2 linked regions of the Prochlorococcus marinus str. MIT 0919 genome follow. The protein of the gene in region 1 interacts with the protein of each later gene in a pairwise test. Links are inferred from orthologs where the notes say so. Each region holds a gene or a part of one and is shown on either strand. Other genes may lie near its edges.

Region 1 (11,000 bases):
CTTGGCTTTACTCCAAATAACGACGGTAAAATAATTCGCATAAATGTTCCACCTCTTACAGAAGAAAGGAGGAAAGAGTTCTGCAAATTAGCTTCTAAATACGCGGAAGAAGGTAAGGTTGCACTTCGGAATATTAGAAGAGATGCAATCGAAAGAATTAAAAAATCAGAGAAAGCAGGTGATGCTTCAGAAGATCAAAGTAGAGATGAGCAAGAAAATGTACAAAAGCTTACTAATAAATTTATAGGTGAGATTGAACAAAACCTCTCTAAAAAAGAATCAGAAATTTTAAAAGTTTGACTCTTACAGATGTAGTAGTTGTGGGTGCTGGTGCAGCAGGGGGTGCTGCAGCATTTCACCTGGCAAATGCGAACAAAGAAGTAGTCATACTTGAAAAAGATGACTTCCCTAGGAGAAAGCCTTGTGGAGGAGGGATGGCTGCTTCAGTTCAAGAATACTTTCCCTTTAGCCTTCAACCAGTTATAGAAGAAATTATCAGCAGTGTTGAGTTTAGCTGGTTCTTATCTGATGAAGTTATTGCTGAGCTCCCAGGCTCCTCGCCTTTTTGGATTGTAAGAAGAGAAAATCTAGATAATTTTTTGATTGAAAAGGCAATCTCTAAAGGAGCAAAACTTTTAAAACCTTTTAACGCTTGCAAAATTGCGCAAGAAAAAAACCATTGGATTATCAACTCTGAAAACAATCAAACGATTAAAACTAGATCAATAGTTATTGCTGATGGCTCAAATTCACAATGGTCAAAAGTCTTTAATTTAGGACCAAAAAATCTTCATTTTGCTTCAACAACTTCAGTAAGATTAAATGGTAGAGGTAGCTTAAAAGAAGGTACTGCCAGGTTTGAATTCGGATTAGTTAAACATGGTTTTGCTTGGGCATTCCCACTAAGAGGAAATGTAAATATTGGAGTTGGAACTTTTATTGGCAAAAACTCTAGCAATAGCGATGCAATTCTTGAACAACTTCTACCTAACCTTGGATTTGCGCCCGGAGAAGGTGAACGAACAAGCTCATCTCTAAGAGTATGGAATGGCCATAATGACCTTCACTCAAATGGAATAGTCGCAGTAGGTGACGCAGCTTCACTATGTGACCCTTTTTTAGCTGAAGGACTGCGCCCTGCACTTATGAGTGGTTGTCAAGCAGCAAAACATCTCAATCTATGGCTTGAAGGCAGAACTCAAGATTTAAGTGGCTATACGAAAGCAATTAAGTTGGAGTGGGGGGATTCAATGGCATGGGGAAGGCGTATTTCTCAAGTTTTTTATAGGTTCCCAAAAGTTGGTTATCAGTTAGGAATAAAAAGACCTACTGCGCCAGAAAGAATTGCTCAGATTTTGTCTGGGAAAATGAGTTATGAGGATATAGCTCAGCGAGTCATTAAAAGATTGATTTTCCAAAGATAGTATCATCGGACTAATTTGTTATCGTTATAACTTCATTGACAAAATGAAGCTGATAACTATAAAATCAAGATACGTGTTTTGAACCGTAAAATATCTTTAAATTACTATAAAGAGAGAAAAATATTTTTATATTCACCATACAAAAATCAACAGCCTTTATTAATCAAGATGCTTTTAATGCACATGCCTTATTATCTTCAAGTATAAATAATCTGTCTCCCAATTTAACCTCTAATGCTTCAATTGCCTTGCTAAACTTTTCAATTCCCTCTTTTAACTTCTCATCTGCCATCAAATCAGCCTCCATCATTACTTTAAAATTATCACGATTAACACTAATTTTCTCTTCAGAACTAGTAGGGGCCAAATAGTTTAACTTTTTAAGAAGAGGAGCATGTGTATTCCTTAATTGATCCAACAACGCCGGGGAGATTGTTAACAAATCACAGCCAGCTAATTCAATAATTTCATCAATATTTCTGAAACTAGCTCCCATAACCTCTGTTTGATAATTATTAACTTTAAAATAGTTAAAAATCTGAGTGACAGAAATAACTCCAGGGTCTTCAGCTCCTAAATATGAATCTTTGCCTGTTTTTGCTTTATACCAATCAAGTATGCGGCCTACGAATGGAGAAATAAGGGTTACACCTGCCTCTGCACAAGCAACAGCCTGGCAAAAGTTAAATAATAAAGTCAAATTACAATGAATGCCTTCTTCTTCTAAAACTTCAGCAGCCTTAATTCCTTCCCAAGTAGATGCAATTTTTATAAGCACACGATCTTTTGTTATACCAGCTTTTTCATAGAGACTGATCAGCTTCCTTGCTTTCTCAATTGTCGCTTCTGTATCATAACTAAGACGAGCATCTACTTCCGTCGAAACTCTTCCAGGAATAATTTTTAAAATCTCTTTACCAAAAACTACACAAACTTGATCTAAAGCATCTTCAATTATTTTTTTAGGAGTGCTTCCATCTCCCAATTTATCTCTAGAAGCTTGCAAAGACTCATCAATTAAACCTTGATAATCTGGCATCTGAGCTGCAGCAAGAATTAACGAAGGGTTGGTTGTAGCATCTCTAGGCTTGAAAGTCCTAATAGCCTCTAGATCACCTGTATCAGCAACGACAACTGTCATGGCTGTAAGTTGTTCCAATAAGTTCTTCATAAGGGTTTCTTGTTCTATGTATTCTTTTACTTTCAAGGTAGCTATTTCCCCATTAATTTCACCCTTATATTTATGAGATCAAACTAATCTCTAGTAAATACTAATTTTTCAAAGAATCCACAACCTTCAAACCAGTTGTAGGAGGAATCTTTTCTATCACAATTAAACTTTCAACAATCTTCTTTGCGACAGGCATGGCAACAGTCCCTCCATATGCATAAGGCTTTTTGGGCCCATCTACAGCAACGAGAACTACAAAACGCGGTGATTGGATTGGTAAAATCGCTACAAAACTGCAAATTTTAGAACTATAAACTCCATTTCTAATTTGATCAGCAGTTCCTGTTTTGCCCCCTATTCGATAATTCTGCGTTTTTACACTATTTTCTCCATAATTATCGACGACAGATTCCATCCACCGAAGTACTGTATTGGTAACTTCTGGCCTAAAGATAGGTTCAGAGTCTTCAAAATTGTTAGATAATTTTTCTGGATATCCTCTTGTAATATGTGGCCTTACAAATTTTCCTCCATTCGCAAGTAGAGCATGTAGCTGCGCTAATTTTAAAGGGGTTATAGAGAACCCCTGCCCATAAGAAGCAACTGCCTGCTCAACAGGTTGACTTATAAATACTTCCTTACTTTTCAATTGGCCCCCTACAGCTCCAAGTAAGTCAGTGTCCGGCTTTTTGTCTATGCCTAATTTCTTAAGCCATTCCCAATATTTTGAAGAGTTTAGTTTTTGCATTGTCTTTACCATGCCAACATTACTTGAGACCTGAAGAACTTTGGCATAATTAATAACTCCATTAGGTTTTTTATTCCAATTACCTAGTCGCCATCCTCCGACACTTATACTTCCAGAATCATAAACAGTTCCTCCTGAATCAATCGCACCCTCTTCAAGTGCTAATGCTAAGTTAATAGGCTTGAATGTCGATCCAGGTTCAAATAATTCTTGAACAGACCACTCTTTATATAAAGTTTGAGAATAATCCCAATACTTATTAGGATTATATGTAGGAGTGGATGCCAAAGCTAATATCTCACCATTCTCGACATTCATGACAATGGCGACTGCCTTCTTTGCATCCCACTCAATTACTTGTTTCTGAATGGCATTAACGGCCACTTCCTGAAGGCGTGCGTCCAATGTCAAATTCACACGCAAATCATCCTGAAACAATACACCTGGCTCTATATCAGTAGGTAAAGGGGTCCCATCTCTTCCATACCTAAGCTTACGGACTCTCTCTTGACGCAAAAGTTCTTTGCTTTGACTTAACTCCAATCCTGCCTGAGGATTACGATCATAGTCCAAAAACCCAACGACATTTGCAAATAAATCACCTTGTGGATAAACACGTTGCAAATAAGGTTCTAAATCTAATCCGCTAATACGTAGTCTTCGTATGTCAGCCGCAATATCACTAGATAAATTCTCAATAAGTTTCACTCCTGAATCTTTTCTGCCCATAACTTCTACTAATTTATTAGTCGAAAGAGGCAAGAGTTTAGAGAGTTTCCTTGCAACTTCTGTAGGCGTACGAATAATTCCTGCTTTATCTCCTGGAAATTTAAATTGACTAGGGTGAACGTAGAGCCTAAACCTCTTTTCATCTAGTGCCACCAATCTTCCTTTGCGATCAACAATTGGACGTCTACTTCCTAAAGGCTTAATTTCCCTAGTCTGGAAGTTACGTGCACGAGATTCTAAGTAAGATCCCTCAAGCAATTGCAACCAAGCCATTCTTCCTGTCAAGCCCAAAAGAGCAATGCAAAGGATACTAAAGGTTAGCTTTAACCTGTAAGAAGGTATCGGTACTAAAGGTGGGGCGCCTAAAGTTTTGGATCTAGGTCGTCGGGTCCCTTGCTTCCTATTCACTCGCCTTAATAGCCATGAATGATTGGCGAGCTAGATAATCTATTTATATAATCTACGGCAACAGAACTAGTTGATAATGTACGCCTATTTACAGGAGGAGATGGGATATAAAGAAGGTCTGACGACTTTGTCTCTACCATAGTATTTGGCAATGTAACACTGTTCAAAAGATAACGTTCTAAATTAGCTATCGACTCTTCGAGCCTATGAGTCAAATCACGAGTAATTTCCAACTTGGAAAACGAACGAGTCCAAAGATACTGTGAATGCAATGTCACGGCAGACATTAAGGCTGCACAAAAAAGGACTCCTATTAACCCCCCATCTATACCTCTATGAAAACCAGCCAGCACTGGATATTTTCTTGAGATTTTCCTTGCCGAAAATGATCCTCTCATTAAAGAAAGAGTTCTTAACGGCAACTCAATGTCCTTATTATGCTCAAAAGAGCTAGCTCTTTTAACATGAACAACCACTTAATATCCACAATTAATCAAGTCAAACATCCTCTAAGGAGCCTTGCAAGAGTATAGAGAACCATATTCACAACAACTTTTCAAGCCAATAACAATAAATTCACAAATGTAATTCCATTCCAAAGTGAATGCATGACTACACATGGGAACAGACGCCCGGAGCTTAGCCTTAAAAGAGCAAGTCCAACCCCGAGAACGATTAGAGGAGGTAATTCACCAATACTTAAATGCGCAAGTGCAAAAACAAGTGCACTTATTAATACTCCTAATACTCGTCCTTGCTTTTGAACCAAAACAGGTAACAGTGCTCCTCGAAAAATAAATTCTTCAAACAAGGGGGCTAATACTACTGTTGTCAGAAATAAGATCCCTAAGGCAAAAAAATTGTTGCTGCCCAAAACCAACTCCAACAAAGGGTTACTTCCACCTGGATCACCAATCAAAGAAGTCATCAACCAACTTATAAGTAGAACGAATGGCAAAACCAGCAACCAACCATGAAGGGCTTGCAAAAAAGACTCGTTAAGAGGTTTCAAACCCCATTGAATCCATCCTCCCAAAGGCATTTGTAAGCTGCTAACTACTTTTAACTGTTGGCGAAAAATTATCAAAGGTGGCACAGTCATGGAACTATAACCAATTAATACATTTACAGATTCCTTAATAGGACTAGCGATCCCATTAGTAAGCACTTGGCTGATTGGAATAGCAACTAATGGTGTTATAACTTCTCCAAGAACAACAAAGCCTCCTGCAACAAGCAGGACCATATCTATTATTGATAGGGGCAAAGGCGTAATAGTGGGCCATATTCTATTCCTTTTACGAACAAGCAACCATCCTTGACGCAAACACAAGCTAATTCCAAGGAAAGTTGCAAAAATTGGGATCAGTTGACTAGCAACTAATCTCAAAGCCATGCTTTGAGAAACTCTATTATCAACACAATCTCCCGACCGTCCTCCAACAGCACCACATGAAAGCGCATAGATCAAAGGGTCTCGCTTCAAGCTTGCAAGAGAAGATAAACTTGAAGCAACACCATTCTCATCTAAACTCTCTAATATTTGTTCTCTAATTAATTGAAACTCATTGTCTTTGATAGAAGCTGCCACAAGAGAAGGCCGTATATCTTTTGAATCATCCAACAACGCAAGCAAAAGTTTTTCTCTGTCGCTAATGTTGTTTATTGGGATTTCCATAAGAAGTTCTTTAAGAGTATTCTTAGGACTGGTCCCTACAAAAACCGTCTCAACGTTCACAGGAAGAGCAGGCTGGGCCAATAAAGCTATCTCATGTTGATTCAGAGAAATCCTAGGACTTACAGAAGGTCTATCAAAACTTTCCTGAAGACCTTTTTGCCAAATTAGAACTGTTAGGAACAGCGACAAAACTGCTACTAATACTTTCCATTGAGAGATAGCTTGTTTTCGCATATTGAACTGACTCAATAAATAAAAAATGAGGAAAGAACAATTCTCATGCCCTAATTAACATTAGGTTGACAGACTATTCATAAGATGAGTTCGTAAAGAACTTCTGCCAATGACTCTGCGACTGCTGCTAGTTCGACATGGATTAAGTAGTTTCAACTTACAAAATCGAATACAAGGTCGCAATGACCTTTCAACTCTTACTGAAGAAGGAACTCTCCAAGCAAAGAAAGCAAGACTAAAGCTTGCAGATCTATCAATTGATAGTGTTTATAGCTCTCCTCTTCAAAGAGCTGCAGATACAACTAAAGAATTGCTCAAAGATAGGAATAGCGAACTCAAAATAATCTACGACAAAAATCTTTTAGAAGTTGATTTAGGTCAATGGAGTGGACTGACAAGTGAGGAAGTTCAGTCAAATTACCCAGAACAGTTTGGCATTTGGAAAAAGAATCCCAACGCACTTGTTTTAACAAAAGAAGACGGAAGTCAATACAAACCAATCAAAGACTTAATGGATCAAGCTGAAGAGTTTATAGCAAACTTATTAAATAGGCATGATCCAATAAAAGAAGAAAATGTCCTAATAGTTGGTCACAACGCAATTCTCCGTTGCATAATATTACAATTAATAGGGAAACCAGAAAATGGCTTTAGAAGGATTCGGTTAGACAATGCTTCAATATCTGTTATAAAAATCAACTCTGGTCTTAAGAAAGGCTCTAACAATACACAAATAGAAAGTCTTAACATTACATCTCATTTGGGTTCTCCATTCCCAAAACAAAAGAGCAATGCTCGCATCATTCTTGTAAGACATGGTGAAACAAATTGGAATAAGGAAGGGCGATTCCAAGGTCAAATAGATATTCCACTAAATGACAATGGTAAAAAGCAAGCAAATGCCGCAAACAAATTCTTACGCAATACAGAATTCAGCAAGGTCTTTAGCAGCTCTATGTCAAGACCTTTGGAAACAGCAAAAATAATACTTAAAAACAATTCAAATATAAAAATCAAATGCATTGAAGAGCTGATAGAAATAGGGCATGGCCAATGGGAAGGAAAGCTTGAGTCAGAAATAAAAAATTCGTGGGGGGGGTTATTAAAAGAATGGCAAGTTTCGCCAGAAAAAGTTCAAATGCCTGATGGTGAAACCATACAGGATGTCTGGGATCGTGCTGTTGGTTGCTGGATGCAAATTTGCGATAGTCTTTCGAGCACTGACACTGCATTAGTAGTAGCTCACGATGCAGTAAATAAAACCATAATCTGCAACTTACTAGGACTTAGTCCATCAGACATTTGGATGATCAAGCAAGGTAATGGCGGCATTACAGTAATAGACATCCCAGATGACGAAGAAGGTTTAGCAATTATTACAAGCCTAAATATCACCTCACATCTAGGAGGCCTGATAGATTGTACAGCTCAAGGAGCTCTTTAATGCATATGAATATGTCGATTTTATTAAGCCCAGTTAAGATTCTTTTAGGCGCAAAGGAATCTTTATTTGAAGGGACTGTTCTCATATGTGATAACGAAATACGAGCTTTTGGAGATGAGGCTCATGACATGGCTAAAAAGCTTAGATTAAAAAAGACTCCAGCCAAAAACAAAATTCTTGCTCCATGCTTAGTCGACCCACACTCCACTCTTGAAGATCCATTAAATGGCTTAAGTGAAACACTAACGAGTCTGAAAAGCAAAGCTGCAATCGGAGGGTATGGTCAAATTGGACTTCTCCCTAAAGGCAATACTTGGAGAGACAAGCCTGAACATTTATCACTCGGACTCACACCAAACAGCACAGATGTATTATTTCATCTCTGGGGAAGCCTCAGCTTAAATGGAAAAGGTCAAGAATTATCACCTCACAGAGATCTCCTAAAATTTGGTGCAAAAGGCTTTTCTTGCGATGATTACATACCGCCAATTGAATTTATTAAAAAGGTATTCTTACTTGGCGAGATAGGGAAAGCTCCTGTCCTTATTGCCCCAAGAGATAAAGCCATTCAAGGAAATGGAATTTTAAGAGAAAGTGTAGAAACTCTGCGGCTGGGATTCCATTTAGACCCTGTTGCTAGCGAAACAATTCCTTTAGGCGTACTTCTTGATCTCCAAAGGCAACACCCTGAGATTAATTTAAGATTAATGAATCTATCTACGGCTGAAGGCGTTGCAATGCTTGCGAGAAGCTTGCCAAAACCCATGGCAAGTGTTTCCTGGTGGCACCTTTTATCAGACAGCTCAAAGCTTGGGTTTACATCTACTGGATTAAGAGTATGTCCATCCCTAGGCGACTCAGAAGACCGGAATAGTTTAATAAGGGCTTTAAAAGAAAATACGCTTACGGGGGTCGCCGTTCATGCCATCCCTTTGATGAAAGCTGAAAGCAAAAAACCAGCAGATCAAAGACTGCCAGGCGTTACTGGACATCACTTAGTACTTCCTTCTCTGTGGGAAGAACTAATCCAAAACAATGGATGGTCTGTAGAGGAATTATGGCAAGTTCTAAGTTTTGGTCCTTCAGAGATATTAGCTTTACCAACAGAGAGATTAAAGATTGGTAGTAACCGATGGTTACTATTTGACCCTGCTAAAAACCTAAATAAGATTTCTCATCAAAATCCTATTGGTTTAAACTCTAATGAGCCCCTGAGAGTTGACAATTTCATAGGAGGAGTTGAAGCTTGTGGACTTATTCATGAACAGGCCCCATTCTAGTAAGCGGCCAAAACCTCCAAGAGGCTTTACCTATAATTTCTTTTGTCGGCAAGAATGGACTAGCCGGCCAATACCTTCCATCCCAGCTATTACTACGATTATCACCCAGAACAAAAACATTACCTTCCGGGACACGACTTCTTAAAGCCTTACAATTGCTTATATTCGCAATAGATAAACCACAATAATTTCTTACATAACTTTCTTCCAGTAACTCACCATTAACATATAATTCACCTCTAAGTCCAACAAGGATCTCGTCACCTTCTATAGCAACGACTCTTTTTATGTAGGCATCACATGCTTGGTCACCAATTGCTGGAAAGGAATTTACAATCGGCAAGCTTAAAAAGACACATTTAAGATTTGAAGGTAATGGTCTTAAGCGCTGAGAGATTAATGTTTTATCAAAAGAATGAGGAGAGTTAAATACAACTATTTCCCCCCTCTTCGGTGTTCTTCGTCTAAAGGTTAATTTTTCAATGAAAAGACGATCATTGATTTGAAGAGTGGGAGTCATAGAACCAGAAGGTATATACCTCGCTTCAGCCAAGAGAACTCTTATGCCGGTGTATAAAGATAATGTCACCAAAAGAGGTCCCCAAAAATCCCAGAGTCCATAGAAAAATCCCGAGTTACTTGAATTCTTTTTTTTCATAAAGTCGCCATCAATTCTTGAGTTGGTTTTTTGCAATTAAACCTTATGCATTTGAATGAATTCAGAAGCGAAGGATAGTCACTTCGTATATATACCATTAAGTTAAATAGAAGAGATAGTAATTATGATTCGTCCTCGCTGGCAAAATACGAAACCAACACCTAAGCAACAATTTTTTGATAAATGGAACAAGGCAATAGCGTTCCTAGCGGTAGCGAATCTAGCCTGGGCCATATTCGACATAAGTTATATACAACTAAGAAGTTTTTGGGTCAACAAAAAATTTCAACTTTTCAATATTCCCTCATTAGAGGTTTCATTTTACTCGCTTCCAAATATCACTGCGAGGTATGACAAGATCAAAGGAGTTGGAATGCATCAAAAAAGTCAAGAATATATTAAAAGCTATCAAAGTCTTGACAACTTTATTTCAAAGAAAGAATTTAAAGATCAAAGATTGGAACAAATGCTTAATCAAAACAAGCAACTTATAATGTCCGCTATAGATGAGCTAGAGAGGAGTAGAGTTAACACAAATATTAACAATATTGAGATGATAAAAAAGCGTCTTGTAACGCGTATCGGAGAAAGAGACTATAAAGATTCAATAACTAAATTTCATACAAGGGAATATATTAAGCAGAATGGGTGGAGTAATGAGTCTAAGTTCTTAAAAGAAAAGATAATACCAAAGTTAAACGCAAGCTATATACTGCAAAAAAATCAAGACGGTAGGATTTTAGATTACTCTTGGAAATTAGATTTACCATTTCAACTTTTATTTTTAATAAATATAATTCTGCAAGCATATTTATTAAAGATTAGGTTTAGAACCATTACTTGGAAAGATGCAATTATCAAGCAATGGGGAGACATTTTATTTTTCACACCTTTTCTAAGATTACTACGAATATTCCCAACAATTGCAAAGCTTTCTTATGCAAAATTAATTCAAATTGAGCCATTAAGAGCAGCTATAAGTCAGTGGGTAGTTGCAGTACTTGCTATTGAATTATTTGAGGTATTAACTGTGAAAATCATAGATTCTTTCCAGCAAAATATTCAATCAAATCTTCTACCTAATAGGATACGGGGCTTATGTAGCTATAAGTCACCCGGGAAGAAAGGAAGTAGTGAATTAAAAGAATTCTTAAGACTATGGATGCCATTATTACTAAAGAAAATAGGGCCTAATATGCGGGCTCAGCTTATAGCACTATTAAATC
Region 2 (6,499 bases), 770 kb from region 1 along the record:
AATGAACAAAAATAGGGTGCCAATAAAAGGCATCCAGTCTCGATAAACTTTTTCTCCTATCTGAGTTCTTGCTAAATCACGTATGTAATCCCATAGAAACTCAAGAAGATTCTGAACACCTTTAGGATCACGTTCCATTTTCTTGGTGCCAATAACTACAAGAGTAAGTAATGCACCAATAAGGAGCCAAGAAGTCATGAAAACTTGGCCGTGAATTCTGAGATTTCCCAGTTGCCAATAGAGGTGTTGACCCACCTCTAATTCAGCAAAAGGTAGAAAGAATATCGAGGAACCCATTGCGATTGGAATTAAAAGCCGCTACAGCGGAATTTGTGCTCTTGATCAAGCCTTCAAGCCAACAAAAATAAAGAATCAGAAACCTCTCAAGCTCTAGGCTCGAGAAGAAATTGAATTATTAAAGACGGCTTATAAAGCAAAAAACCTAACAAGGATGGTAATAACTCTAGCTGAGGCAATCTGGTGACTGCCAAGAAAAGTATTACTGGGACAAGTAACTGAAAGTTGCTAACTGAAGTTGAACCCACACCGAGACGGCCAATACTGCGAGCAAGCAATCGCAAGTAAAGCAATCCAGACAATGCACCTATCAAAAGGCTGATAGAGCTATGAAATCCAACAAAAATGGTCGTCAAGCAAACCGAAATGGCTGTGGCGACAAGAGTTAACTTGAATACGCGGCGTTGAAGCTGAACATACTCATTAGTTGCACCTTTTAAAGAGTTCTTCGAAGGTGCAGAACTAGTTACTGTCTCATTTGTTTCGCTGACTTCCATATGCTTTTGCACTTCAGATGCCCCTCCTGATGGAGGTTTATTTAAAGTCTTAAGCAGTGGAGATACCAGCAAAGGTTCTTATGCTTCAAAGGCCCGCGGAATCTACCATGCAGCAGGTATAAATACGCCTTTTGAGGTACCAGATCATCCAAAAATTTTATTTCAATGAGATGGTTTTTACCGAATGGGAGGCTTTTAACCAGTTGCAAAGAGCATTTAGATAGTGGATAAATTGCTAAAATTCAATCCCTGAAAAAATTCCTATAAGCAAAATATAAACTTGACCGTTACAATTGAAAGCTAGGCATTCCAAGCTAAAAGTTAACGAAAATAATTTCCCAAAATTAGTTTTTACATTTTTTGAATCCAGAGTAAAGCCACATTTCCTTATAAAAAGACTTGGCAGATTGGCTATTAAACGGCTCAATAGGTAAAACTATTTTTCTCAACCTTTGAGAAGTCAGTCTATAAAAACTGTCAATCCTAAACAAGTCGTATATAGGACTTCAAATGGAGCAATATTGCCAAAAAGAAATAAAGTTTCCCTATTGCAAAGACTGCTACCTATCCCTTGGGATATTTGGCCAGCTGAAGCAAGATTATTATTAGCATTAGTTGGGTTTTGGAGTGTTGCAGGTCTTTTAATTCTTGGTTCAGCAAGTTGGTGGGTAGCAAATAAAGAAATGGGAGATGGAACTTATTTTGTAAAACGCCAAATTATATGGCTCTTTACAAGTTGGGGTATTGCTTGGGTAGCAATTTCAATAAATCTAAGGAGATGGCTCAAACTTTCAAGAACCTGTTTGTTAATTTGCTTGTTTTTAGTAGTTGCAACACTTTTCTTTGGAAGTACGGTAAATGGTTCCTCTAGGTGGCTAATACTTGGACCAATCCGATTACAACCGTCTGAATTAGTTAAACCTTTTGTAATCCTTCAGGCTGCAAATATTTTTGCGCAATGGAAAAGAATTCACACAGATCAAAAAATCTTCAGTTTTGGAATATTTGGAGGATTGATTTTATTAATACTTAAACAGCCAAATCTCAGTACAGCGGCACTTATAGGAATTTTGATTTGGCTCATGGCTCTTTCAGCAGGGGTAAAATTCAGGTCCTTATTTACAACAGCCTTACTAGGTGGGGCAATGGGTTCATTAAGTATTTTTATAAATGAATATCAAAAACTAAGAGTCATTTCCTTCTTAAATCCATGGCAAGACGCTGAGGGGAATGGATATCAACTCATACAAAGTCTTTTAGCAATTGGCTCAGGTGGATTCTTTGGAGAAGGGTATGGACTGTCAACACAAAAGCTTCTTTATCTTCCATTCCTAAGTACAGATTTCATCTTTGCAGTTTTTGCTGAAGAGTTTGGTTTTATTGGCTCAGTGATGATGATTTTGTTCTTCTTATTAATTGCATTTATAGGGTTACGAATATCGCTCCGTTGCCGAAACAATTATTCAAAGCTGATTGCAAGTGGATGCAGCACACTGCTTATAGGTCAAGCAATTATGCATTTAGCAGTAGCTTCTGGTTCCATGCCTACAACTGGTCTTCCTCTCCCACTGATTAGCTATGGTGGCAATTCGTTAATTTCAAGTCTATTAATTAGCAGCTTATTAATTAGATGCGCCCTAGAATCCACAGGGCTCATAGGTGGGTTGGAAATCAAGAAGAAACTTAGCTAATGGGCATTCAAAATCTATTAATGTAAAAAAAAACCTCAAAAAAGAATTATTAATTTCCTAAACCTTGCCATCTCTGACCTTGCTCAGAACAGTGAGCTAATCATTCGAAATGGCTTAAATGAGTCAACACCTCTAATTTTAGTAATAATATTTTTCAGTGGTCTTTTAACTAGCTTAGGGCCTTGCTCGTTATCGCTATTACCAATAACAGTTGCATATTTAGCTGGTTTTAAAGGTAAGCAAAAACCATATCAACGAAGTTTAATTTTTTCTAGCGGAATTGTTTTCTCTTTAGTAATCCTTGGAAGTCTTAGTGGTCTTTTTGGGAAAATTTACGGGCAACTACCTGAGGGGTTCAATGTTTTAGTTGCTCTAGTGGCAATTTTTATGGGCTTAAATCTTCTAGGAGTTGTCAAATTAAGACTTCCAAATGGGCCAAATCCAGATAAATGGGCGAAGCATATACCTCCACCTCTTGCTCCCATGGCTGCTGGTATTGCCTTTGGATTAGCTGCCTCGCCATGCACTACTCCAGTATTAGCTGTTTTATTAACTTGGATAGCTCAAAATGGAACACCTCTAAAAGGAATTATTTTCCTTGCATGTTTTGGTTCAGGCCAAGTGATGCCACTTCTTTTGGCAGGTACTGTTGCTGGGAGTATTCCAAAATTATTAGCACTACGTCCTATAAGCCAATGGATCCCTGCAATCAGTGGAGTGATTTTTCTAACTACTGGGTGTTTGACTCTGGCAAGTAGGTTGATCTAAATAGATGAAAGGACTAATAAGAACTCTTAATTGGTTATCGAGCCTCAAAGTTGCCATTTTACTTTTATTTGCAATTGCATTAACAAGCACTATTGGAACGGCAATCCCTCAAGGGGAGTCAACACAAAGCTATATAGAAAATTATAATAAAACTCCCTGGCTAGGATTGATCAAAGGGGAGCTTTTACTATCACTTCAATTAAATCATGTCTACTCAAGCTATTGGTTCTTAGTATTACTTGCTTGGCTTGGAATTGCTTTAATCATATGCAGCTTAAGAAGACAATTACCAGCACTCAAGGCAGCCTTGAATTGGGTTGACTACAAAAAGCCTAACCAAATAGAAAGATTAGCAATCTCAAGAAAAATAACTCTTAATCAGAATTCTTCTTCACTTAAAAATCTAAAAGAGTATTTAACTAGTCAAGGGTGGAATATTCAAGACAACAATAATAGAATTGCTGCTAGAAAAGGAGTTTTAGGAAGGTTTGGCCCTCCTTTAGTTCATTTAGGATTAATATTTCTAATGATTGGAGCTAGTTATGGAGCCATTCAAGGTAAACGCATAGAAAACTTTGTAATACCTGGGAGATCAATAGATTTGATAAGCCCTGATGGAGAAAGCAAATTAAAGATTCAATTAAAGAAGTTTGAAATTGAAAGATCACCAAATGGGCAACCAGAGCAATTTCTATCTTCGCTTGAGTTAAATGATAAATTTGAAAATAATGTTCTTAGCAAGCAAATAAGTGTTAATCATCCCTTGAGATACAAAGGTTTGACAATATATCAAGCTGATTGGTCGCTAGCAGCTGTATATACACAATTTGGGAATAGCCCCAAGATACAACTTCCCTTACAATCAATTCCAGAAATTGGAGAGCAAGTATGGGGTTTATCTTTGCCAGATAATGACAATGCAAACAAGCAAATACTTCTGACAGTTTCAAATGAAAAAGGGCCCGTAAGCTTTTTTGACCAAGAGGGAAATCTTATAAAGCAAATGACGCCAGGTGGCAAGCCTGAAATGGTTAATGGGCTAGATATAAATATAATAGATATTTTGCCAACTAGTGGGTTACTTATAAAATATGATCCTGGAATACCATTGGTATATTTAGGTTTTGCAATAACAATGATTGGCTCAATAATGAGCATAATATCAACAAAATTACTTTGGATAATAGTTGAGGAAAGTAATAGGTATTTATATATTGGAGGTCTCAGTAACCGTAATATTTCTGGATTAGAAAATGAATTTATTACACTTATAGAAGCAATACAAAGGCAATAAATTATTGCCCTTGCTTCACACCATGACCAATTCTAATAGTTGTATGAACGTTACCCCTAGGGCTGAAATCTGCTTCTAAATGCATCCAAGTTGGCTCACATGAAGAGACTAAATCATCCAAAATTTTATTAGCAACTTCTTCATGAGAGATTTTCTTGTCACGATAGCTATTAATATAGAGTTTAATTGATTTAAGTTCTATAACCTTGCTATCTGGTTGATAGTCAAGTCTTAAAATTGCAAAGTCTGGGTAGCCAGAGAAAGGACATTTGCAGGTGAATTCGGGTAATTCAATGGAGATATTGTAAGTTCGTCCTTTCCTAGGGTTCGGAAAAGTTATTAGATTTGCATTATTGATTGCCCTTTCACCGTAAAAAAGGTTGTCTATATCTGATTGTTGATTGGGCAATTTTCGTTTGGTCAAGCTAATAAATCAAATATAGATTCATATTAAAAAAGAAATCGGTAACATCAATAACAAAAACAAATCCTATTAGCCCCCCTAATAGAGATATAAATTTTTTTCTGCATGGACATCTGCCTTTCACGCACACAAGAATTAACTCATATTCGACCAACTACCATTCATGGGATGCTTTGGCTACAAACTCATTTTGAAAATTCGCACTGGGAAGCACTTGCATCAGACCTTGTTCAAATACCTCAAGAACAGGCGGAATTGCTAGCAAATGATGCATCAGATGCAGGCCTTTCAATTAATTTCATTCCATCAATCTTAGTTTCCAAGAACTTCTAACAAAAAATAAGTATTATCTAAAAAGCAACTTAAGCGATCTCATGAAAAAAATAGAAGCTATTATTCGACCATTCAAGCTGGAAGATGTCAAAGTCGCTTTAGTCAATTCTGGAATAGTAGGAATGACAGTAAGTGAAGTAAGGGGTTTTGGCAGGCAAAAAGGGCAAGTTGAAAGATATAGGGGATCCGAATTTACAGTCGAATTTTTACAAAAACTAAAAATTGAAATAGTTGTTTCCGATGAAAGCGTAGAAACAGTTTTAAAAGCTATTTCTGAGGCAGCTAAAACTGGGGAGATTGGAGATGGGAAAATTTTTATTTCCCCTGTGGAATCTGTAGTAAGAATTAGAACAGGCGAGAAAGATAGTTCTGCTCTTTAAGCAAGAGTTTGCTTAACAAGTTCTTCTAAGTCGAAAACTTCTTCCTCTCCATCGATACCTAACCAAAGTAAATACTCATTGTTCCCTGCAGGTCCAGTAATTGGAGAAGCCAAAATTCCTTTTCGTTTCCAACCTTCTTCACATGAAAAATTAATTACTTCTTTTAATGCATCCAAATGAGCTTTGGCATCTCTAACAACTCCACCTTTCCCTACTCTGCTTCTTCCAACCTCAAATTGCGGTTTAATCAAAAGTAGTGCCTCTGCTCCTTCCTGCATTAGCAAAGCTTTAATAGATGGAAGAACAAGTTTTAAAGAAATAAAGGATAAGTCTGCTACTACAAAATTAGCCCATGCATCATTTTCTTTATATAAATCCTCGGGTCTTAAATAACGCAAATTTGTTCGTTCTTTTAAAACAACTCTTGGATCTTCCCTAAGACTCCAGGCTGTTTGACCATATCCAACATCTATCCCATACACCAAAGAAGCTCCATGCTTCAACAAACAATCCGTAAAACCGCCTGTCGAGATACCTCCATCAAGACATATTCTCCCAGAAATATTTATTGGGAATCGATCTAAAGCAGCCAGAAGTTTATCACCACCTCGAGAGACAAATCGTCTTGACTCTTTAATTATTAATTTCAGATCTTTAGAGACCTCAAAGCCAGGCTTATCTAATATCTTGCCAGACACATCACGAACTTTGCCAGCCCTAATTAACCTTTGAGCTTGCTGACGTGAATCAACATATCCTTGAGTTAGCATGTGAAGATCTAGTCTGATTTTTGAAGCCATATCTTCATAAAAGCA

The links.
Region 2: the proteins of O5635_RS09130 (region 1) and O5635_RS05115 interact in binary tests that used the Escherichia coli proteins (3 or more experiments, as listed by UniProt). The link is inferred for Prochlorococcus marinus str. MIT 0919 from one-to-one orthologs.

The regions. Positions count from the first base shown.
Region 1 is NZ_CP114779.1:1,666,558-1,677,557, reverse strand. What follows is about bases 2,089-4,992. They hold O5635_RS09130 (peptidoglycan D,D-transpeptidase FtsI family protein), read right to left. Parts: upstream 4,481-4,992; coding sequence 2,696-4,480; downstream 2,089-2,695. Other genes in these bases: O5635_RS09125 (hypothetical protein), read right to left, coding at 4,486-4,878; O5635_RS09135 (transaldolase), read right to left, coding at 2,089-2,595. In the rest of the region: frr (ribosome recycling factor), read left to right, coding at 1-300; O5635_RS09140 (NAD(P)/FAD-dependent oxidoreductase), read left to right, coding at 297-1,424; more of O5635_RS09135, read right to left, coding at 1,588-2,088; O5635_RS09120 (CPBP family intramembrane glutamic endopeptidase), read right to left, coding at 5,037-6,392; O5635_RS09115 (histidine phosphatase family protein), read left to right, coding at 6,502-7,836; O5635_RS09110 (dihydroorotase), read left to right, coding at 7,848-9,116; lepB (signal peptidase I), read right to left, coding at 9,091-9,810; O5635_RS09100 (hypothetical protein), read left to right, coding at 9,899-11,000. UniProt on the Escherichia coli protein: Essential cell division protein that catalyzes cross-linking of the peptidoglycan cell wall at the division septum. Required for localization of FtsN.
Region 2 is NZ_CP114779.1:902,080-908,578, forward strand. The notes cover bases 418-3,398. They hold O5635_RS05115 (FtsW/RodA/SpoVE family cell cycle protein), read left to right. Parts: upstream 418-1,312; coding sequence 1,313-2,485; downstream 2,486-3,398. Other genes in these bases: O5635_RS05110 (ATP synthase subunit I), read right to left, coding at 418-866; O5635_RS05120 (cytochrome c biogenesis CcdA family protein), read left to right, coding at 2,585-3,253; O5635_RS05125 (cytochrome c biogenesis protein ResB), read left to right, coding at 3,258-3,398. Outside these bases: atpB (F0F1 ATP synthase subunit A), read right to left, coding at 1-297; more of O5635_RS05110, read right to left, coding at 384-417; more of O5635_RS05125, read left to right, coding at 3,399-4,547; queF (preQ(1) synthase), read right to left, coding at 4,549-4,935; O5635_RS05135 (hypothetical protein), read left to right, coding at 5,077-5,304; O5635_RS05140 (P-II family nitrogen regulator), read left to right, coding at 5,346-5,684; O5635_RS05145 (TlyA family RNA methyltransferase), read right to left, coding at 5,681-6,484.